Regions from separate parts of the Isoptericola dokdonensis DS-3 genome, predicted to be linked through region 2. Evidence: predicted binding sites of a transcription regulator. Region 2 holds the regulator's gene; the other holds the start of a gene.
What was found. The regulator HrcA, encoded in region 2, represses chaperone genes, less so after heat shock. The targets are predictions, from matches to a motif close to TTNGCACTCGNNNNNNNCGAGTGCNAA.
Positions count from the first base shown of each region.

Region 1: a site for HrcA is predicted at 7,991-8,017, ahead of I598_RS11725 (urea amidolyase associated protein UAAP1). Genes of this name have one in related genera too.

Region 1 is NZ_CP014209.1:2,502,832-2,514,314, reverse strand. Features, by position in the region: gene I598_RS18090 (ThuA domain-containing protein) at 1-1,015, opposite strand, end outside; gene atzF (allophanate hydrolase) at 1,143-2,804, opposite strand; gene uca (urea carboxylase) at 2,801-6,412, opposite strand; gene I598_RS11730 (urea amidolyase associated protein UAAP2) at 6,405-7,031, opposite strand; gene I598_RS11725 (urea amidolyase associated protein UAAP1) at 7,028-7,882, opposite strand; gene I598_RS11720 (L-talarate/galactarate dehydratase) at 8,091-9,224, shown strand; gene I598_RS11715 (FadR/GntR family transcriptional regulator) at 9,295-9,978, shown strand; gene I598_RS11710 (universal stress protein) at 10,000-10,395, opposite strand; gene I598_RS11705 (tripartite tricarboxylate transporter permease) at 10,392-11,483, opposite strand, start outside.
Region 2 is NZ_CP014209.1:256,640-268,122, reverse strand. Features, by position in the region: gene I598_RS01200 (16S rRNA (uracil(1498)-N(3))-methyltransferase) at 1-553, opposite strand, end outside; gene dnaJ (molecular chaperone DnaJ) at 555-1,679, opposite strand; gene hrcA (heat-inducible transcriptional repressor HrcA) at 1,727-2,767, opposite strand; gene I598_RS01185 (hypothetical protein) at 3,014-3,208, shown strand; gene I598_RS01180 (helix-turn-helix transcriptional regulator) at 3,295-6,177, shown strand; gene I598_RS01175 (DUF3097 domain-containing protein) at 6,188-7,060, shown strand; gene I598_RS17320 (DUF4282 domain-containing protein) at 7,067-7,621, opposite strand; gene I598_RS01165 (DUF4870 domain-containing protein) at 7,741-8,166, shown strand; gene I598_RS01160 (DUF4870 domain-containing protein) at 8,195-8,755, shown strand; gene hemW (radical SAM family heme chaperone HemW) at 8,804-10,084, opposite strand; gene lepA (translation elongation factor 4) at 10,086-11,483, opposite strand, start outside.

The DNA.
Region 1 (11,483 bases), 1.6 Mb from region 2:
CCTTGTCGAGCTGCTTGCCGATGACCTTCGCGGCGGCGCGGTCGCGGCCGTGGCCGTCGCCGAGGTCGTCGACGAGGCCGTCGACCTCGGACCAGGTGACGCAGTTGCCGCCGCCGCTGACCTTCCCGGCGGTCCACTCGACACCGCGCAGCACGGAGGTGAGGAAGGTCGGGTCGGTCCAGGACTCCTCGACGTGGCCGGCGCCCTGGTACCAGGAGCGGCCGCCCTCGAAGTTCTGGCACCAGGCGATCGGGTGGTCCTCGCCCATGGTGCCGCCGGTGTAGGTGGACTCGTCGAGGGTCATGAGGACGTGGACGTTCTCGCGCGGGTTGAGCGTGTAGTTGTACCACTCGTCCCAGCGCTCCCAGACGAGCGGGACGCCCTCCATGGACGGGTGGGCGGGGCTCTCCACGCGCATGGTGGCGGTCTGCTGCTGCGGGTGGCCGGAGAACCGGGCGCCGCCGCCGACGAGGTCGGTGTACCAGGGGGAGGTGTGCATCGTGTCGGTCGCGGCGTGCAGGCCGACGACGCCACCGCCGTCGTGCACGTACCCCTGGAGCGCCGCGAGCTCGGCGTCGTCGAGGAGCCGCGGGGTGGCCGGGTTGAGGCTGTTGGTGTTGTCCACGGGGGAGACGAACACGATCGAGGAGTACTGGGACAGGTTCTCGGTGCTGGTGAACGGGGTGGAGGGCAGGGTGAGGTCGGGCTGTCCGGGGGAGCCGCTGCCCCACCAGCCGGCGGAGCTGTTCGGCGGGTCCCAGACGTCCACGGTGAACCCGTTGTCCTGGCCGAGGCCGATGAGGGCCTCGGTGACCTCGTCGATGTGCGAGTGGCGGAACCCGAGGGTCTCGCCGACGACGAGGATCTCGTAGTCGTCCTTGTCGCCGTGGCCGCCGTGGCCGCCGTGGCCGCCGTGGGCGGTGGCGGGCACGGCGCCCAGGGCGGTGACCCCGAGGACGACGGCGGTGGTGGCGGTGGCCGCGGCGAGGCGACGGCCGGTGTGTCGAGTGCTCATGACGCTCCCTTGCGCATGTGGCGGTAGCCGGTGTGGCACGACTCACTTTAAGCGCGTCGGGGTCAGATGTCAGCACCTGCCCAGCGATCTTTTGTTTTCACGATGGCAGAAGTGGTGTCGGTGCCGGTCACCGTCCCAGCCACGCGAGCCAGCCCCCGTGGTCCGTGATGTCCCGGCCGCCCCGCGCCGCCTCGGCGTGACAACCGAACCCGACGACCCACTCGCCGTCGTCGAGCTCCACGCGGCCCAGGTTCATCGGTGCCGGCAGGTTCGCCAGGAACGAGCCCAGCGCCCCCGTCGAGACCTCCCACAGCTCGCCGGCCACGGAGGCGCCCGGCGTGCCGACCCGCTCCAGACCGGGCTTCGCCGGCACGGTGTCCAGCTCGGTCAGCGCGTAGCGCGGCGCCGTGGACGCGGGGCCCACCCAGCGTGCGCCCCGCGACTCGAGCTCGCCCGCGAGCGGCTGCCCGCGCAGGTGCGCCCCGACGACCAGCAGGCGCTCGGTGGCGACGCCCGCCGCGACCGGCCACGGCGACGCGGGCTCCGGCAGCGGTGACGCGGCCCCCGCGCCGGCGACGGGCTCGGCGGCGAGACCGACCCGGCGCGCCAGGTCCAGGGCGACGGCGTCGTGGAACGTCCGCGCCACCACCGTCACGCCGAACTGGGCGCCGTCCGCCGTCCCCGAGGGCACCGCCACCGCGCACAGGTCGAACAGGTTGCAGAAGTTCGTGAACGTCCCCACCCACGAGTTGACGCCCACCGGGTCGGCCGCGACCTCGGCCGCCGTCGGCTGTCCGGGCGCCGTGGGCACCAGCAGGGCGTCGAACCCGTCGAGCAGCGCCATCGAGGTGGCCCGCAGCTCCTCCAGCCGCTCCAGGTCCCGCACCAGGGCGCTCGCCGTCGGGGTCCCGGCACGGTGGATGATGCCCGCGACGGTCGGGTCGAGCGCCGGGTCGCCGGCGTGCGCGTCGACGAACGCGCCGACGGCGGCGTGCCGTTCGGCCACGAGCGCACCGCCGTACAGCAGGGTCGCGGCGGTGAGGAACGAGGTGAACGGGACCGCCTCGACGACGCAGCCGTCGGCGCGCAGCCGCTCGGCCGCGGCCTCGAACGCCTCCGCCCAGCCCGGCGCCATGCCCGGCAGCTCGTCGGGGACCGCGACGCGCGCCGCCGCCGGGGCGGCCAGCGGGACGTCCACCGGCCACGCCCGTGTGCCCGGGCCGCCCGCCATGACGCCCATGGCGACCGACGCCGTGTCGAGGTCGCGCGCGAAGATCGTCACCGCGTCCCACGACCGGCACGCCGGCACCACGCCCTCGGTGGACACCACGCCGAGCGTCGGCTTGATGCCGACGATCCCCTGGAACGCCGCGGGCACGCGGCCCGACCCGGCGGTGTCCGTGCCGATCGCGAGGTCGGCCTCGCCGAGCGCCACGGCCACGGCCGACCCGGAGCTCGACCCGCCCGACACGTACGCCGGGCGGCGGGCGTCCCGCACCCCGCCGTACGGGCTGCGCTGCCCCACCAGCCCGGTGGCGAACTGGTCGAGGTTGGTCACCCCGACGACCGTCGCGCCGGCTGCCCGCAGCCGGGCCACCGCGACGGCGTCCGACGCCGCCGGTCCCGTCGCGTACGACGGGCAGCCCGCCGTCGTGGGGAACCCGGCGACGTCCACGTTGTTCTTCACCGCGAGTCGCAGCCCGGCCAGCGGGCCCGCCGCGGCCACCAGGTCCCGCTCGACGTCGGCCGCGTCCCGGCGGGCGATCCAGGCCTCCGGCCGCGCGCTCACGCCGCCACCTCCTGCTCGTCGACCGGGCCGAGCACGACCAGCGCGTCGCCGGGCGCCACCTGGGTGCCGGGCGCCGCACCGAGCGCCGTCACCACGCCGGAGCGCGGGGCCGTCACCGCCGTCTCCATCTTCATCGCCTCCAGCGCCACGAGGGTCTGACCCTCTTCCACGACGTCGCCCACGGCGACCTCGACCTTCCACACCGTCGCGACGAACGGCGCGTCGACCCGGGCGCCGCCGTCCGGCACCTCCACCTCGACCGACTCGGGGACCACGGCCTCGGCCGCGGCCTCCGCTCGGTCGAACTCGCCCGCCGCCTCCCACGCCGTCCGCTCGGCCGAGAATGCGGCCTGCTGGCGCTCGCGGAACGCCTCGATGGACGCGGCGTTCTCGTCGAGGAAACGCTGGTGCTCGGCGAGCGAGAACGTGTCGTCGACGATGTCGACGGACCCGCGCCCGGCGGCCAGGTCGGCGCGCAGGTCGAGCAGCTCCTCCGGGGAGACGGGGTACCAGCTGATCCGGTCGAAGAACCGCAGCAGCCACGGCGACCCGGGCTCGAACGGCGCCGTCGTGCGGTGCCGGCTCCACACCTGCGTCGTGCGACCCACGAACTGGTAGCCGCCCGGGCCCTCCATGCCGTAGATGCACAGGTACGCGCCGCCGATGCCGACGGAGTTCTCCGCCGTCCACGTCCGGGCCGGGTTGTACTTGGTGGTGACCAGGCGGTGGCGCGGGTCCAGCGGGGTCGCGACGGGCGCCCCGAGGTACACGTCGCCGAGCCCGAGCACCAGGTACTCGGCGTCGAACACCGTGCCGTACACGTCGTCCACCGAGTCCAGGCCGTTGACACGGCGGATGAACTCGATGTTCCACGGGCACCACGGGGCGTCGTCGCGCACACCCGCCATGTACCGCTCGATGGCGAGGCGGGTGGCCGGGTCGTCCCAGCTCAGCGGCAGCCGCACGCGCCGGCTCGGCACCACGAGGTCGGTGGCGCCGGGGAGCGTGGCCTCCAGCTCGACGAGGATCCCCAGCAGGCGCGAGACCGGCAGCACGTCGGGGTCGACGTGCACCTGGAGCGACCGGATGCCGGGCGTGAGGTCGAGGATCCCGGCGGGTGCGGCCTCCACGAGCGCGGTGTGCAGGGCGTGCACGCGGGCGCGCAGCGCCAGGTCGAGGACGATCTCGCCGTACTCGACGAGGATGTTGTCGTCACCGGACCGCCGGTACGTGACCGCCGGGTCGCCGTCGCGGCGCAGCAGCACGCCGTCGTCGCCGTCCCCGCCGGGCAGCAGCACGGGCAGGTCGAGAGAGCGGGGCGACGGCGCGACGGCGGTGCGCACCGGCACGAACGACACGGTGTCGCCGGGGCGGAGCTGGCCGAGCTTCCAGCGCTCGGCACTGACCACCGTCACCGGGCAGACGAACCCGCCGAGGCTGGGGCCGTCGGGACCGAGGAGGATCGGGGTGTCGCCCGTGAAGTCCAACGACCCCACCGAGTAGGCGTTGTCGTGAATGTTCGACGGGTGCAGGCCCGCCTCGCCGCCGTCGCGCCGCGCCCAGGTGGGCTTCGGCCCGACCAGCCGCACCCCGGTGCGTGCCGAGTTGAAGTGCACGCCGTAGCGGGTGCCGTAGAGGGTGTCGAGATCGGCGCGCGTGAAGAACTCCGGTGCGCCGTGCGGCCCCTCGGTCACCGCGAGGTCCCAGTGGGTGCCGAACCGTGGGCGTCGCGCCGGGTCGATCGGCCCTGTCGGAGCGACCTCGGCCCCGGTGGTGCGCAGCACGTCGCCGGGGCGCAGCGCCCGCCCGCCGTGCCCGCCGAACTGCCCGAGCGTGAACGTCGCCGCGCTGCCCAGGTAGTCCGGCACGTCGAGGCCGCCGGCGAACGCCACGTAGGTGCGCAGGCCCGCCGTCGCGTCGCCGACGTCGAGCACGCCGCCGGCCGGCACCGCGACCGGCTCCCACTGCGCCACCGGCCTTCCGTCGACGGTCACCAGGGCGGGGGCACCGGTCACGCAGACCGTCGTGGCGTGCGTGAACCGCAGCGCCGGGCCGGTGGCCGTGCACTCCAGGCCGGGGGCGTTCTCGTCGTTGCCGAGCGCCAGGTTGGCCAGCCGCAGGGAGCGGTCGTCCATCGCGCCGCTCGGTGGGACGCCGACCTGCCACAGGCCGAGGCGGCCGGTGGCGTCCTGGACGGTCGTCATGAGCCCGGGCCGGTCCACCGTGACGCGGGGCTCGGGGTCGCCGACGGCGTCGAGCGTTCGCGTGCTGTGCTCCACGGCCCGGACCTCGGGCAGCTCGGTGGAGGCGCGCAGCAGCCCGAGGTTCACCTCGATGCCGTCCACGCGCGTCCGGCCCAGCGCTGCGTGCAGGCCGTCGAGGGCGGCGTCGCGGTCGGCGGCGCTCACGATCACCTTGGCGAGCAGCGGGTCGTAGGCGGTGGACACGTCCGTGCCGGTCTCGGCCCAGGCGTCGACGCGCACGCCCGGCCCGGTCGGCAGGTCGACGCGGGTCAGCAGGCCGGCCGACGGCCGGAAGTCCAGCGCCGGGTCCTCCGCGTACACGCGGGCCTCGACGGCGTGCCCGCGCACCGGCACGGCACCGAGCCCCGTCGCGGGGTCGACGTACGGGTCCAGCAGGTCCGTCCGGCCACCCGCGAGCTCCAGCATCCACGCGACGAGGTCGACGCCGGTCACGGCCTCGGTGACGGGGTGCTCGACCTGGAGCCGCGCGTTGACCTCGAGGAACGACGCCTCCTGGCGCTCGGCGTCGTACACGAACTCCACGGTGCCCGCGGACCGGTAGCCGACCGAGGCGGCCAGGCGGCGCGCGGAGTCCTGGAGGAGCGCGCGGACGTCGTCGGGCAGCGCCGGCGCCGGTGCCTCCTCGAGCACCTTCTGGTGGCGGCGCTGCAGCGAGCAGTCGCGGTCACCGAGCGACACGACGGACCCGGCGCCGTCGCCGAACACCTGCACCTCGACGTGCCGGGCGTGCTCGACGTACCGCTCGGCGAACATCCCCGTGGAGCCGAAGCTGTGGGCGGCCATGCGCCGCACCCGCTCGTACGCGTCCCGCAGCTCGTCGGCGTCGCGGCACACGACCATGCCGATGCCGCCGCCACCGCCGGTCGCCTTGAGCATGACGGGGTAGCCGAGCGCCTCGACGGCGGCGACCGCCTCGTCGGCGTCGGCCAGCAGACCGGTCCCGGCGAACACGGGCACGCCCGCGGCCTGCGCGGCGGCGCGCGCCGTGTGCTTGGTGCCGAAGACGCGCAGCTGCTCCGGCGTCGGGCCGACGAACGCGATCCCGGCGGCCTCGACGCGCTCGGCGAACGCGGCGTCCTCGGACAGGAAGCCGTAGCCGGGGTGGATCGCGTCGGCGCCGGTCTCCGCGGCGGCGCGCAGCAGCGCGTCCACCGACAGATAGCTCTCCGCCGGGGGCGTGGGGCCGAGCAGGACGGCGGTGTCGGCGAGGTGCACGTGGGCGGCGCCGCGGTCGGCCTCGGAGAACACGGCGACGGTGCGCAGGCCGAGGTCGCGGGCGGACCGGACGACGCGGCACGCGATCTCGCCGCGGTTGGCCACCAGGACGGTGCGGGGCTCAGGCATCGATCGTCACCACCATCTCGGCGCGGGTCGGGTCGAACCCGTTGCACGGGTTGTTCACCTGGGGGCAGTTCGAGACGACGACGAGGGTGTCCTTCTCGGCGCGCAGGCTCACCGAGAGCCCGGGGGAGGAGATGCCGTCGACGATGCCGAGGGCGCCGTCGGGGTCCACCGGCACGTTCATGAACCAGTTGACGTTCGGCACGTGGTCGCGCTTGCCGAGGCCGTGACGGCTCAGCTCCCGCAGGAAGTTCTCCGCGCAGGCGTGCTGGCCCCACGTGTGGTGGCCGTAGCGCAGCATGTTCGACTCCTTCGAGCACGCCCCGCCGAGCGTGTCGTGGCGGCCGACGTCGTCCGCGACCACGGTGAGCAGCGGCGCGTACTCGTTGTCGCGCAGCACGCTGCCGGTCGTCAGGAAGATCGAGTCCTGGCCCTGGAGGGTCGCCTGCGCCGAGTAGGCACGGGAGGTGTCGTGGGCGTCGTAGGCGAGGAAGTCCACCGCCTGGTTGCCGTCGAGGTCGACGACGGTCAGCACCTCGCCCGCGCGCAGCACCCGCGACCACGGGGCGCGGGGCGCGACGATCGCGCGGTAGATCTCGGTCCGTCCGTCCAGGATGCTCATGCCAGACCCCGTCCCTTCAGGTGGTCGTGGGTGTTCTCGAACGCGCGGCGGCCCTCGGGGGTCGCCGTCCACAGGTCGTCCTCGGGCGCGGTGGGGCGGTCGCGCCAGGCGACGATCTCCAGCGGCGTCGAGGTGTACGTCTCGCGCGGGTCGAGGGGGTGCGCCGCGTTGGCGATCAGCAGCACGACCGGCATCTCGGTGCGCAGCGTGACCGACGCGCCGGGTCCGGCGGAGCCCTCGAAGCGGGGGCGGCCCGCGTCGTCGACGCGCACGCCCTGGAAGAACGACACCGACGGCGGGACGTCGCGCCGCCCGAGCCCGTGCTTCGCGGCACCCAGCACGAACAGCTCGCGACCGGCGGGCGAGGGGCCCTCGGGGGAGCCGTCGCCGTACCGCTGCTCGTTGCGGGCCTGGGTCGAGGTCCCGTACAGGGTGTCGTGGTGGCCGGAGGTGTCCTCGACGACGGACGCGAGCACGCGGGCCTGGTCGCTGAGCAGGAGCCGGCCGGCGCCCGAGTACACCTGCCACTGCACCTTGACGGTGTCGGCGACGTTGAGCCGCTCCCACGGGGCGTCGGCGTGGAAGAGCAGGACGTGCGCGCAGGCGTCGCCGGCGACGTCGGTGAGCCGCACGGTGGTGCCGCGGGCCAGCACGCGGTGCGCGTAGCCGCCGCCCGCGACGCGCTCGGCCCAGACGAGGCGGCCGGGGTCGACGTGGGCGGGCGGCCGGGGCCAGGTGGTGGCGGGGACGGCGGGGGCGTCCGCGACGACGGTCCCCTCCTGCGCCCTGGCGTGCGCCCGGGCGCCGGCGGTGGTGCCGGTGCCGACCGGGGCTTCGGCCTGCTGCGTCATGGTCTCGCCTCCTACTTTCTTTCGAGTGATTGAAAGTCAAGAGGTCGACGATGTTCCCGGCGTGCCGGCCGTGTTAACGGTGCGTAACGACTTGTCAGGGCGAGGGGGCGGTCACTCTGGTCAGACAAGTGAGAAACTTGTATGCTCACCACGAGCGGGGGCCGTCCCGCGAGGGCCGCCCAGGCCCGGCAGACCGCGAAGGAGCACGATGCCGTACCGACCCGATGCCGTCCGGAGCGTGGAGCTCTCCACCCTCACCCTCCCGCTGGCCACGGCGATCTCCGACGCGAAGGTCTTCACCGGCCGCCAGAAGCCGATGACCGAGGTGGTGTTCCTCGTCGCCGAGATCACCACCGAGCAGGGTCACACCGGCCTCGGCTTCTCGTACTCCAAGCGGGCGGGCGGGCCCGCCCAGTACGCGCACGCCCAGGAGGTCGCCTCCGCCGCGATCGGCGAGGACCCGAACGACATCGCGAAGCTCTACACCAGGCTGCTCTGGGCGGGAGCCTCCGTCGGCCGGTCCGGCGTCGCCACCCAGGCGCTCGCGGCGATCGACATCGCGCTGTACGACCTCAAGGCCAAGCGGGCGGACCTGCCGCTGGCCAAGCTGCTCGGTGCCCACCGCGACTCCGTGCGCACCTACAACACGTCCGGCGGGTTCCTCAACGCGAGCATCGGCGAGGTCAAGGACCGCGCCACCCGCTCGATCGAGGAGGGCATCGGTGGCATCAAGATCAAGGTCGGCCTGCCCGACAACCGCACCGATCTCGCGCGCGTCGAGGCCGTACGAGAGCACATCGGGCCCGACGTCCCCCTCATGGTCGACGCGAACCAGCAGTGGGACCGCACCACCGCCCTGCGCATGGGCCGCCGCCTGGAGCCGTACGACCTGGTGTGGATCGAGGAGCCGCTCGACGCCTACGACGCCGAGGGTCACGCCGCGCTCGCCGCGGCCCTGGACACGCCGATCGCGACGGGCGAGATGCTCGCGTCCGTGGCCGAGCACGAGCGCCTCATCGCGACCCGGGCGTGCGACATCATCCAGCCCGACGCCCCCCGCGTCGGCGGGATCACCCAGTTCCTGCGGCTCCTGACCCTCGCCGACCAGGCGGGCCTCGACCTGGCACCGCACTTCGCCATGGAGATTCACCTGCACCTCGCGGCCACCTACCCCCGCGAGCCGTGGGTCGAGCACTTCGACTGGCTCGACCCGCTCTTCGAGGAGCGCCTGGAGACGAAGGACGGCCGGATGCTCGTCCCGGACCGCCCTGGGCTCGGCGTCACCCTCACCGACCAGGCGCGGGCCTGGACCACGGACAGCGTGCTCGTCGGCACGCGATGAACCCGGTCGGCGGCGGGCGAGCCCTCCGGGGCCCCGCCGCCGGCCGCGGACGGGATGGAAGCATGGGGCCATGCCACCGACCCTGAGCAGCGCCCTGGTCGCCACGCTCCGCGCGCAGATCGTCGACGGGGTGATCGCTCCGGGCGAGAAGCTGCCCAGCGAGCCGCGCCTCGCCGCCGAGCACGGCGTGAGCCGCACGGTCGTGCGCGAGGCCGTCGCCCGCCTCAACAACGAGGGTCTCGTCCACACCCGGCGGGGCAGCGGCTCGTACGCGCTGACGCCGCCGGCCGACGACGCCGGTGCCGCCCCTCTCGCCCGCACCGTCGAGGACCGCCTCGCGCTCCTCGACTACCGCCTGGGCCTCGAGACGCAGACGGCAGCACTCGCGGCGGAGCGTCGCACCCCGGCGCAGCTCGCCGCGCTGACGGCCCGCCTCGACGACCTGCGCACGGCGTACGACCACCCCTCCACCGCCATGCAGCACGACTTCGGGTTCCACCGGCTCGTCGCGGAGGCCTCGCACAACCGGTACCTGCTGGACGCCGTCGACCGGCTCGGTCCGCAGATGATCGCCATGCCGCGCGGCCGGCTCGATCCTCCCGAGGGCGACCGCTTCGTCACGGTCGTGCAGGAGCACCGCGCGGTGCTGGACGCCCTGACGGGCCAGGACCCGCTCGCCGCCGCGGCGGCGATGCGGGTCCACCTGGCCGCCTCGCGGCGGCGTCTCCTCGCGGAGACCGGGCAGGCGCGCTGACGCGCCCGCCCGGCGGAACGGTCAGGCGCGTGGCTTGACCGCCAGCACGGGGTGCTCGGCCTGGAGCAGGATCCGCTGCGCGACAGACCCCATGATGAACTTGCCGACCGGGCTGCGCCGACGCAGCCCGATGACGATCAGGCTGGCGTCGTGCGCGGCGGCCAGCTCGAGGATCTCCTCGCTGAAGTCGTCGCGGTGCGTGCCGCGCACGACCCGCGCGACGACGCCCGCGGCCGCGGCGTCGGCCAGGACGCGGGAGAGGTCGTCGTCGCTGGCGACGGTCGACTCGACGAGCGAGCCCTCCCGCGCCGAGTTGAGGACCAGGAGCTCCTCGCCGCGCAGGCGGGCCTCGGCGATGGCCGCCGTGGTCGCCGCCTCGCCCACGGCTGTCGGGACGTACCCCACGACGATGCTCATACGGATGCTCCTTCGCGGTCGATGGTGTCCTGCGCGGCGCTGCGGCGCCGGCGGGTGGAACGGATGATCGGCCAGACGGCGACGACGACGAACAGCGCCAGCAGGACGGCCGAGATCGGGCGGGTCAGGAACCCGGTGGGGTCGCCGCCGAACAGCAGCAGCGAGCGGCGCACGCTCTCCTCGAGCAGGGAGCCCAGGACGAAGGCCAGGACGAGGGGTCCGGGCTCGAAGCCGAACTTCTTCATGAGGTAGCCGACGGCGCCGAACAGGACGACCAGCAGGACGTCGAACACGGAGTTGTTGATCGTGTACGCGCCGAGCAGCGTGATGAGGGCCGTGACGGGCGCGAGGATCGCGGGCCGCACCCGCAGGATCCGCACGAAGATCCCCACCAGCGGGATCGACATGATCAGGAGCAGCACGTTCCCGATGTACATCGAGTTGACGACGCCCCAGAAGAGCTCCGGGTCCTGGTCGACGAGCTGCGGGCCGGGGGTGACGCCCTGGATGAGCAGCGCGCCGAACATGAGGGCCATGGTGGCGTTGGCGGGGATGCCGAGCGTCAGCAGCGGGATGAACGAGCTGGTCGCGGCGGCGTTGTTCGCGGTCTCCGGCCCGGCGACGCCCTCGATCGCGCCCTTGCCGAACCGGGACGGGTCCTTGGCGCGGCGCTTCTCCGTCGCGTAGGCGGCCATCGACGCGATCGTGGCGCCACCTCCGGGCAGGACGCCGAGGAAGAACCCGAGGACGGAGCCGCGGCCCACGGCGCCGGACGACTGGCGCAGGTCCTGACGTGACGGCCACACGTTCGTCACCTTGCGGGGCGCGTGCACGGCGCGGTGGCGCTCCTCCAGGTTGTAGAGGATCTCGCCGAGCCCGAACAGGCCCATCGCGACGGGGACGAAGTCGATGCCGTCGGCCAGGTCGAGGTTGCCGAACGTGAACCGCTCGACGCCGGTGAAGGCGTCGCGCCCGACGGTGGCCAGGAGCAGCCCGACGACGGCGGCGATGAGCGCCTTGACACGGGCGCCGGAGGCGATGGTCGCCACCAGCAGGATGCCGAGCAGGGCGAGCGCCGCGTACTCGGG
Region 2 (11,483 bases):
TCGTGGCCTCCTCGTGCAGGACGACGACGGCGCCACCCGCGGCGACGACGTCGGCGGTGCGCGCGGCGAGGCGGGTCGTCGTGAGGTGCTCGGCGACGGGCGGCAGCCAGGCGCGTCGGGACTGCTTGACGGCGGCGCGCACGAGCGCGTCCCACCGCGACCGCGCCTTCTCGGCCCGCGGCCCCCGCCAGACGACGACCGATCGGTCCGCCTGCCACGGCACGACGGCGTCGATCCCGACCTCGACGGCGGCCTCGACCGCCTGGTGGTCGCGGTCGCCCTTGGCGAGCGCCTGGACGAGGGTCAGCACGACGTCGGGCGCGGGCTCGACGACGACCTCGGCGACCTGCAGCCGCAGCTCGCCCGGCCCGGTCGCGGCGACGATCCCGCACAGGCGGGTGCCGGCCCCGTCGACGACGTCGACCCGTTCGCCCGGCTCGCGCCGCTGGACGACGCTCGCGTGCCGACCCTCGGGGCCACCGAGGGTGTAGACGTCGCCGACGACGACACCGGAGGTGGTGCCGTCGTCGGCGAGGAACACCGGTGCGCTCACGTCAGCGGCCGCTGAACTTGTCCCGCAGCCGGGAGAACACGCCCGGGTGGGCGGCGGCGAGCCGCGGCTCGGGCCGCTCCTCGCCGCGCAGGCGGGCGAGGTTGCGCAGCACCTCGACCTGCTCGTCGTCGAGGGCCGTCGGGACCTGGACCTCGACGTGCACGTTGAGGTCGCCGCGGCCGTTGCCGTGCAGGTGCCCGACGCCGAGCCCCTTGAGCGTGACGACCTGGCCGGGCTGGGTGCCGGGCCGCAGGTCGATCTCCTGGGCGCCGTCGAGGGTGTCGAGCTCGAGCACGGTGCCGAGCGCGGCGGCCGTCATCGGCACGGGCAGCGTGCAGTGCAGGTCGTCGCCGCGCCGGACGAACACCTCGTGCGGCTTCTCGCGGATCTCGACGTACAGGTCGCCGGCGGGGCCGCCGCCGGGACCGACCTCGCCCTGCGAGGTCAGCTTGATCCGGGTGCCCGTGTCGACGCCCGCGGGGACGTTGACCGTCAGGGTGCGGCGCGAGCGCACGCGCCCGTCGCCGGAGCACTCGGCGCACGGCTCGGGGATGATCGTGCCGAAGCCCTTGCAGACGTCGCAGGGCGCCGTCGTCATGACCTGGCCGAGGAACGACCGCGCGACCCGCTGGACGTTGCCGCGGCCGTGGCAGGCCACGCAGGTCTGCAGGTCGGTGCCGGGCCGGCAGCCCTTGCCGCCGCAGGTGCCGCACACGACGGCGGTGTCGACCTGGAGCTCGCGCTTGGCGCCGAACGTCGCCTCGACCAGGTCGATGTCCAGGCGGACGAGGGCGTCCTGGCCGCGGCGGGCGCGCGGCACCGGCCCGGCCGCCTGGCCGCCGCCGCCGAAGAACGTCTCGAAGATGTCCTGGAAGCCGAAGCCCTGGCCGAAGCCGCCGCCCGCGCCGCCGCCGGGCGCCGTCGGGTCGACGCCCATGTCGTACTGCTCGCGCTTCTCGCGGTGGGACAGGACCTCGTAGGCCCGGGCGACGTCCTTGAACTTCTCCTCGCCCTCGGCACCCGCGACGTCCGGGTGCAGCTCGCGGGCGAGCCGGCGGTAGGCCTTCTTGATCTGCTCGGGCGTGGCGTCGCGCTCGACGCCGAGGATCTCGTAGTAGTCGGTCACAGGTCTCTCTTCGGTGACGTGCGAGGTGTGGTCAGGGGACGCCGGGGTCAGCCCGGCAGGACGCGGGAGAGATAGCGGGCCACGGCCCGCACCGAGGCCATCGTGGCGGGGTAGTCCATCCGGGTCGGGCCGATGGAGCCGAGCGTGGCGATGGTGTCGCCCTCGCTGCCGTACCCGGTGGCGACGACGCTGGCCTCGGCCAGCCCGTCGAGGCGGTTCTCGTGCCCGATGCGGACCTCGACGCCGTCGCCGGTCATCTCGGTGAGCAGGCCCAGCAGCACCACCTGCTCCTCCAGGGCCTCCAGCACGGGCCGCAGCCCGAGCTCGAAGGTCGTCCCGGAGCGGGCGAGGTTCGCGGTGCCGGCGAGCACGACGCGCTCCTCGGTCTCGGTGTCGAGGGTGTCGACGACGAGGTCGGCGACGGCGCGCGCGACCCCGCCGAGCTCCGGCCCGGTGGCCCGCACGAGCGCGTCGAACGCGGCCGGCAGGTCGGCGAGCCGCTTGCCCGCGGCCGCCGCGTTGAACCGCGCCCGCAGCTCGCCCAGCCCGGCCTCGTCGAGACCCGGGCCGACCTCCGCCCCGTCGGGGCCGACGGGCAGCTCGCAGAACCGCTGCTCGACGCGCCCCGTGTCGGTGATGACGACGACGAGGATGCGGCCCACGGCGACCGGCACGAGCTCCAGGTGGCGCAGACCCGAGCGCCGCAGCGACGGGTACTGCACGACCGCGACCTGGCCGGTGAGCTGGGCGATGAGCCGCCCGGCCCGGGACAGCACGTCGTCGAGGTCGACCGCCTCGGACAGGAAGGTCTCGATGGCGCGCTTCTGCGGCACGTTGAGGGGCCGCACCTCGGCGAGCCGGTCGACGAACAACCGGTAGCCGGCGTCCGTGGGGACCCGGCCGGCGGACGTGTGGGGCTGGGCGATGTAGCCCGCCTCCTCCAGCGCCGCCATGTCGTTGCGGATGGTGGCGGGCGAGACGCCGAGCCGGTGCCGCTCGGTGAGCATGCGCGAGCCCACGGGCTCCCGCGTCGTGACGTAGTCCTCGACGATGGCGCGCAGCACCTCGAGCCTGCGTTCCTCGCTCACCGGACGTCCCTCCCGTCGTCGCACCCCGTGCCGTCTTAGCACTCTCCGTTGCTGAGTGCCATCCTACGCGTCCCGAGCACGGCCGCGGAGGACGCCCCGGCGACCTGAGGTACCTCAGGCGCCACCGAGGCCCGGACCCGCGCCGCAGAACCGGTGACCTGCCCGATCCGGTCGCCTACCTCACGGCGCGAACCTGGATCTCGACGGACCGACCGGCCCGCCGCCGCACCGGCCGAGGAGCCTGACATGGACCACTGGGAGCACCTGACCGACCACCGCCTGCGCGAGGCCGAGCTGGTCGCCCGCGCCGAGCAGGTGCGCCGCGCCCGCGAGCGCCTCGCCGCCGACCGCCCGGCCGTGCCGGTGCTCGCGGGCGCGCGGGCCCGGTGGTCCCGTCTGCTCGACGCGCTGCGTCCCGGCGCGACGCACCGCACCGCGTGACCGTCACCGACGCACCGGGCCGCGTGGCGGCCGACGACGCCCGTCCCGGTGGGTCCGGGGCGGGCGCCGCCTGGCACGATGTCCGCATGGCACCGGACCCTGCACCGCTCGTCGGCCGTGACGCCGAGCTCGCCACGCTGCGCCGTGTGGTGGACGACGCCCGCGGCGGCGCCGGCGGCACGGTCGTCGTGTCCGGCGAGGCCGGGATCGGCAAGACGCGGCTCGTCGCGGAGGTCCTCGCGAGCCTCGACGGCGACGTCCTGGTCGCCCGTGGGCAGTGCGCCGACTCCGGTTCCGGTCCCGTCCCCTACGCCGGCCTGGAGGGCGTCGTGCGGGACCTCGTCGACGCCCTCGGCGCCGACGACGTCCTGGCGGCCGCGGGCCCGGCGGCGGACGCCCTCGGCGCGATCGTGCCGGGGCTCGTCGCCCAGCGGCCGGGCGTCGCGAGCGGTCGCGGCCCGGAGGTGCTGGCCGACCTGCTGTCCACGGTGGCCTCCGGGCGGCCGGTCGTCGTCGTGCTGGAGGACCTGCACTGGTCGGACGACGCGACCCGCTCGACCCTGGTCCGGCTGGCGCGCGCGGCCCGCACCTCGGCGCTGGCCGTCGTCGCGACGTTCCGCAGCGACGACGTCGGACGGCGGCACCCGCTGCGCACGACGCTCGCGGAGCTCGACCGGGCCCGGCTCGCCGCCCGGCTGGAGGTCGGCCCGCTGGGCGCGGACGAGGTCGCGGCGCTGGCCCGGGCCGTCGACCCGCGGGGCGGTGCGGACGGGGTCGCCCTGGCCGAGCTCGTCGAGCGCTCCGGCGGGGTCCCGTTCTACGTGGAGGAGCTCGCCTGCTGCCTCGGCGACGACCTGCCGCTGTCCTTGCGCGACGTCCTGCTGGTGCGCTACTCCCAGCTGTCGCCCGAGGCGCAGGCGCTGTGCCGCACCGTCGCCGCGGCAGGTCAGCGCGCGTCGCTGGACCTGCTCGCCGCCGTGCTCGGCGAGGACGCGCTCGCCACCGCGGAGCCCGCCGTGCGGGAGGCCGTGGACGCCGTCGTGCTCGTCGCCGAGGCCGACGGCTACCGGTTCCGGCACGCCCTGCTGCAGGAGGCGGTCGCCGAGGAGCTGCTGCCGTCCGAGCGGCGGCGGCTGCACACCGCGTACGCCGAGGCGCTGGCGGGGCTGCCCGCGACCGTGCCCCGGCTCGCCGAGATCGCCGACCACTGGTGGCACGCCCACCTGCCCGACCGCGCGCTGGCGGCCGCCGTGGCCGCCCAGGCGGCCGCGGGGCACGACGCCGCGTCGTCGACGGCGGTCGCGCTCGGCGAGCGCGCCCTCGAGATGTGGGACCTCGTGCCCGATGCCGAGCGGCTCACCGGGACGACCCACCACGACCTCCTCCTCGCGGTGGCCGAGGCGCAGCACTCCGCGAGCCTGCTGGACCGCGCCCTCGCCCTGACGCGCCAGGCCCTCGCCGAGTGGCCCGCCGACGACCCCGCCGGGCGGGCCAGCACCCTCGGGCAGGTGGCCGTGCACACGCTGCGCACCGGCGACGACGCGGGCCGCGCCCTGCTCGACGAGGCCCTCGCGACCGCACCGCCGGACGACCTCGGCACGCTGGGGCCCCTGCTGCGGCTCAAGGCCCGCACCGCGATGCTCGACGGCGACCACGCCGTCGCGGTCGACGCCGCCGACCGCGGGCTGGACGCCGCCCGGGGTACCGGCGACCGCGCGCTGGAGGCGGTGCTGCTCAACACCCGCGGGGTGGCCCGTGTCGACGCCGGAGACCTCGCCGGCGTCGACGACCTCGCCGCGTCGCGGCGGCTGGCGGGCGACGACTGGGACGCGATCAGCCGCTTCCACACCAACATGTCCGACCAGCACGTCAAGCTCGGCGAGTTCGAACGGGCACGGGCCCTCGCATCCGCGGGGGCGGACCTCGCGCGGGCCCGCGGCGCGGGCTGGGGCAGCCTCGCGATGCTCGAGGGCAACGTGGCCGAGGCCCTCATCGGGCTCGGTCGCTGGGACGAGGCAGCCGCCTGGTACGAACGGTCCGTGCCGCTCGTGGCTCCCAGCCAGTTCGCCGTCTACCTCACCGAGCGGTGGACGTGGCTCACGCTGTGGCGCGGCGACGGCGAGCGGGCCCAGTCGATGGGCCGCCGGTACCGGGCGCAGTGGCTGCGGCACGACCGCATCGAGATGCAGGTCCGGGCGCGGGTGCGCGCGACCCTGGCCGAGCTGGCCCTCGAGCGGGGCGACGTCGACGAGGCCCTGGACCTGGTCTCCCCCGCGCTCGACCCCGGCCGGTTGACCGGCGCCTACGCCCTGACGGTGCTGGTGGTCGCCGCGCGCGCGGTGGCGCAGGCCCGCGCCCAAGGCAGGCCGGTCGACGACGCCCCGTACCGGGCGGCGCTCGCGGCCGTGTCGTGGCCCACCCGCGGCGTCTGGGCGACGGTGTTCGCCGCCGAGCTGGGTGACGCGCCGTGGTCGGCGGTCGCGGCGCTCGACGTGGTGGACGGTGCGCCGGCCCACCTGCGCCCGTACGCCCTGCTGCGGGACGGTGAGGCGCACCTCGACGCCGACGACAGGTCGGCCGCGCGGGGGCTGCTGACCGCCGCCGTCGAGGCGGGCGAGGAGATCGGGGCCGGGCTCGTGACGACCCGGGCGACCGCCCTGCTCGACGACGCCGGGCTCCTCGCCCGGCGGGCCCGGCCGAGCGCCGCACCGGCCGAGGGCCTGGCGAGCCTCACCGAACGGGAGGTCCAGGTGCTCGACCTCGTCGCGCAGGGCCTGACGAACGGCCAGGTGGCCGAGCGCCTCTTCATCTCCCGCAAGACGGCGTCGGTGCACGTCTCGGCGATCCTGCGCAAGCTCGGCGTGACCAGCCGCACCGAGGCCGCCGTCCTCGCCCGCACGACGGGGTCCGCCGGGTCGCCGTCGTCGGAGGGTGTGTCGGTCGCGCACGGGCCGCCGTCCGCTCCGTAGGCTCGCGGCCGTGCACGACCGCTACGGCTCCGACGTCCTGTCCTCCGCGCCCGGCCCTGGCCCGTCCGGGTCGGCGCACCACCGGGCGCGCCCCACCTCGCAGCCGCGTGCTGCGGAGCAGGGCCTCGTCGTCGAGGAGGTGCAGACCGGCTGGGTGGGCGCCGTCGTCCGGGTCGAGAAGTCCGGGGGCGTGCACCTGGTGGTGCTGGAGGACCGGCGCGGCCGTACCCGCTCGTTCCCGCTCGGCCCCGGGTTCTGGGTCGAGGGGAAGCCGGTCGAGCTCACCGCCCCCGTGACGTCCCGAGCGCCCGCCGCACCGACGCGCACCGCCTCCGGGTCGGTGGCCGTGCACGGCGCCCGCGCCCGCGTGGCCCGCGGCTCGCGCATCTGGGTGGAGGGCAAGCACGACGCTGAGCTCGTCGAGAAGGTGTGGGGCGACGACCTGCGCGTCGAGGGGGTCGTCGTGGAGATGCTCGACGGCGTCGACCACCTGGCCGAGGCCCTCGCCGAGTTCGCGCCGACGCCCGACCGCCGCGTCGGCGTGCTCGTCGACCACCTGGTGCCCGGGTCGAAGGAGCGACGGATCGCCGACGACGCCCTGCGCACCGTCGCGTCCGGCACCGTGCTGGTGCTCGGGCACCCCTACGTCGACGTGTGGCAGGCGGTGAAGCCCGCCCGGGTGGGCCTGACGGCGTGGCCGACGATCGAGCGCGGCACCGAGTGGAAGCGCGGCATCCTGCGCGAGCTCGGCTGGCCCGCGGCCTCCACCCAGGACGTCGGCCGGGCCTGGCAGCGGATCCTGGGGACGGTGCGCGACTACCGCGACCTCGACCCGGCCCTGCTGGGCCGGGTCGAGGAGCTCATCGACTTCGTGACGGCCTGAGGCGCGTCAGACCATCCCGTCACGCTGCGCGTAGCGGTTGACCTTCTCCGAGACCGAGACGATCGCCTGGTAGAACTCCAGGGTGATGCGCACGAGCGCCAGGTAGACCAGCGCCAGGATCCAGCCGAACAGCAGGAACAGGATCCCGGACCAGACGCTGTAGTTGAACGCGGCGACCAGCGCGATCAGCCAGCCGAGCGCGATGAGGACCGTCGCGATGATGTAGACGATCTTGACGACCTTCGGCGTCACGTAGGTCATGAACGAGTAGTCGAAGAGCGCGCCGAAGAAGCCCTTGGTGTCGTTGCGCGCCACGTCGGCGGCCGAGCTCGCCGCGGCGGCGTAGATCGGCTGGTCGCCGACCGGCCGCTCGCCCACCGGCTGCTGGTAGGTCTCGTACGACGGCTGCTGCTGGTGCGGCTCGCCGGGCTGCTGGTAGACGCCGCTCGGCTCCCGGTACGGCTGCGCGGGAGGCTCGGAGGGCGCCGGCTGTCGCGGCGGCTGCCCCTGACCGGACGGGTCGGTCGGCTCCGGCGGCGGGGTCGGCGTGTTCTGGCTCATCGTTCCTCCTGGTCGTGGGCCTGCGTCACCACTCTCGGACGGCGCGCCGAGGTCCGCCACCGGAGCCCGGCCTGCGGGCCGACATTCCGGACAACCTCCTGCTCTGTCAGGATGAGGACATGACGCAGAGCTCCCCGGCCCCGGCGCCCGCGCCCCGGCCGCTGTCCCGCTCCGACGAGCGCATGTGGGCGATCTTCGCCCACGTCGGCCCGCTGATCGTCGCCGCCCTCAGCGTCGGGCTGCTCGGCGTGCTCGCACCCCTGGTGATCTGGATCGCGCTGCGCGACCGCAGCGCCTACGTGGCCGACCAGGCGAAGGAGGCGCTGAACTTCCAGATCGGCGTCCTCGTCGCGTCCGCCGTGGGCCTGGTGCTGCGCAACGTCCTCGGCGACATCCCGCTGATCGGCTGGCTCTTCGCCGCCGTCGGCTCGGTGCTGCTGGCCGTCGTGTGGATCGCCGCGCTCGTCCTGGCGATCCTCGCGGCCGTCGCCGTCAACCGGCACGAGCTCTACCGCTACCCGTTCACCCTGCGGCTGGTCCACTGACCGCCGTCCGCCCGACGAAGGAGCAGCCATGTCCCAGCAGACTCCCGGCACCCCGGAGCCCGAGGACCCGCGGCCGGCCGGCGAGCAGCCGGACCCGTACGCCCAGCCGGCCCCCGGCGCCCAGCCGGACCCGTACACCCAGCCGGCCCCCGGCGCCCAGCCGGACCCGTACGCGCAGCCCGGCCCGCAGGGCTACGGCCAGCCGCAGCCGCCGTACGGCCAGCAGCCCGGCGGCCAGCCCCCGTACGGCTACGGCCCCGCGACGGTGAGCCCGTCCGAGGAGCGCACGTGGGCGATCTTCGCGCACCTCGGCGGGGTGTTCCTCAGCTTCCTGGTGCCGCTGATCATCTGGCTCGTGTACCGCGAGCGCAGCCGCTACCTCGACGACCAGGGCAAGGAGGCGCTGAACTTCCAGATCACCCTGGCGATCGGCTACGTCGTCAGCTTCGTCCTGATGTTCGTCGTGATCGGGTTCTTCACGTTCTTCGCCGTCTGGGTGTGCTCGATCGTGTTCGCCATCCTGGCGGCCGTCGCGTGCTCGCGGCAGGAGTGGTACCGCTACCCGCTGACGATCCGCTTCATCCGCTGACCGCACCCACGGCCCGGGCCCGGTGCCCCCACCACGGGGGCGCCGGGCTCAGGCCGTCAGGTCGCGGACGACGGCGTCGGCGAGCAGGCGTCCGCGGCGCGTGAGCACGGCCCGGCCGTGGATCGCCGCGGCGCCGTCGAGCAGGCCGCGCGCGACCTGACCGGCCACCGCACGCCGGCCGGCGGCGTCCAGGACGTCCAGGTCGAGGCCCTCGGCGAGGCGCACCCCGAGCATCACGCGCTCGAGGTGCGCCTCGCTCGTCGTCAGCAGCTCGCGCCCCGCACCCGGTGACCGGTCGTCCTCCAGCAGCGCGGCGTAGCGCCGCGGGTGCTTGACGTTCCACCAGCGCACCCCGGCCACGGCGGCCTCGCCGTCCTGCGACCCGCCGTCGGCGGCGCCGACGTAGGAGTGGGCGCCCGGCCCGATGCCCCACCAGTCGTCGCCGCGCCAGTAGGCGAGGTTGTGGCGGCACGCGTGCTCGGGCCCGCGCGCCCAGTTCGAGACCTCGTACCAGCCGAGCCCGGCGGCGGTGAGCAGGTCGTCGGCGAGCTCGTACTTGGCGGCCTGGTCGTCCTCGTCGGGCAGGGCGACCTGCCCGCGGCGCACCTGGGCGAACATCTTCGTGCCCGGCTCGACGACGAGCGCGTACGCCGAGACATGGTCCACGCCCGTGGCGAGCGCCGTCTCGACCGAGGCGCGCCAGTCGTCCAGCGACTCCCCCGGCGTGCCGTAGATGAGGTCGAGGGAGACGTCGAGGCCGGCCTCGCGCGCCCAGCGCACGACGTCGGGGATGCGCGCCGGGTCGTGGGTGCGCTCCAGGGTGGCCAGCACGTGCGGCACCGCCGACTGCATGCCGAACGACACCCGCGTGAACCCGGCCTCGGCGAGCACGGCCAGCGACTCCGGCGTCACCGAGTCGGGGTTGGCCTCCGTGGTGACCTCGGCGCCGGGGGCGAGCCCCCACGCGTCGCGCACCCCGACCAGGATCCGTGCGAGGTCGGCGGCGGGCAGCATCGTCGGGGTGCCGCCGCCGAAGAACACCGTCGACACGGGGCGGTCGCCCAGCCCGGCGTCCGCGAGGACCCGCTGCGCGAGACCGACCTCGCGCAGCGCCGTGGAGGCGTACTCCACCTGCGACGCCCCGCCGCCGAGCTCGGACGCGGTGTACGTGTTGAAGTCGCAGTAGCCGCAGCGCACCGTGCAGAACGGGACGTGCACGTACACGCCGAACCCGCTGCTGCGCGCGCGGTTCAACGGCCGGGGGCCGGCGACGGACGGGGGCAGCGAGCCGTCGGCGGGGACGGCCTCGCCCTCGGGCAGTGCGGGCACGCTACTTCTTCTTGTCCTTGTCCTTGCCGGCGCCACCGGACTCGTCGGAGGACAGCGCGCTGATGAACGCCTCCTTCGGCACCTCGACCGACCCGATGTTCTTCATGCGCTTCTTGCCCTCCTTCTGCTTCTCGAGCAGCTTGCGCTTGCGGGAGATGTCGCCGCCGTAGCACTTGGCCAGGACGTCCTTGCGCATCGCGCGCACCGTCTCGCGGGCGATCACGCGGGCGCCGACGGCGGCCTGGATCGGCACCTCGAACTGCTGGCGCGGGATGAGCTCCTTGAGCTTGGCCGTCATCCGCACGCCGTAGTCGTACGCGGCGTCCTTGTGCACGATGGCGCTGAACGCGTCCACCTGGTCGCCCTGCAGCAGGATGTCGACCTTGACGAGGTTGGCCGACTGGTCACCCTGGGGCTCGTAGTCGAGCGAGGCGTACCCGCGCGTGCGGGACTTGAGCTGGTCGAAGAAGTCGAACACGATCTCCGCGAGCGGCAGCGTGTACCGCAGCTCGACCCGGTCCTCCGACAGGTAGTCCATGCCGTGCATCGTGCCGCGGCGGTCCGTGCACAGACCCATCACGGTGCCCACGAACTCGCTGGGGGTGAGGATCGTGGCCTTGACGACCGGCTCGCGGACCTCCTTGATCTTGCCGCCCGGGAACTCGGACGGGTTCGTCACCTTGACGTCCGTGCCGTCCTCCAGCGTCACGTCGTAGACGACGTTCGGCGCGGTGGAGATGAGGTCGAGGTCGAACTCACGCTCCAGGCGCTCGCGCACGATCTCCAGGTGCAGCAGCCCGAGGAAGCCGACGCGGAACCCGAACCCGAGCGCCACCGACGTCTCCGGCTCGTAGTTGAGCGCCGCGTCGTTGAGCTTGAGCTTGTCGAGCGCGTCCCGCAGCACCGGGTAGTCCGACCCGTCGATCGGGTACAGGCCCGAGAACACCATCGGGCGCGGGTCGTCGTAGCCGCCGAGCGCCTGGGTCGCGGGCTTGTGGGCCGACGTCACGGTGTCGCCGACCTTCGACTGGCGCACGTCCTTCACGCCCGTGATGAGGTAGCCCACCTCGCCGACGCCCAGGCCGTTCGTCTTGTGCGGCTCCGGGGAGATCACGCCGATCTCCAGGAGCTCGTGGGTCGCCTTCGTCGACATCATCTGGATCCGCTCGCGCGGGCTCAGGTTGCCGTCGACGGCGCGCACGTACGTCACGACGCCGCGGTAGGTGTCGTAGACGGAGTCGAAGATCATCGCGCGGGCCGGCGCGTCCGGGTCACCGACGGGCGCCGGGACGTCACGCACGATGCGGTCGATGAGCACCTCGACGCCCTCGCCCGTCTTGCCGGAGACGCGCAGCACGTCGGCGGGGTCGCCACCGACGAGGTTCGCCAGCTCCTCGGC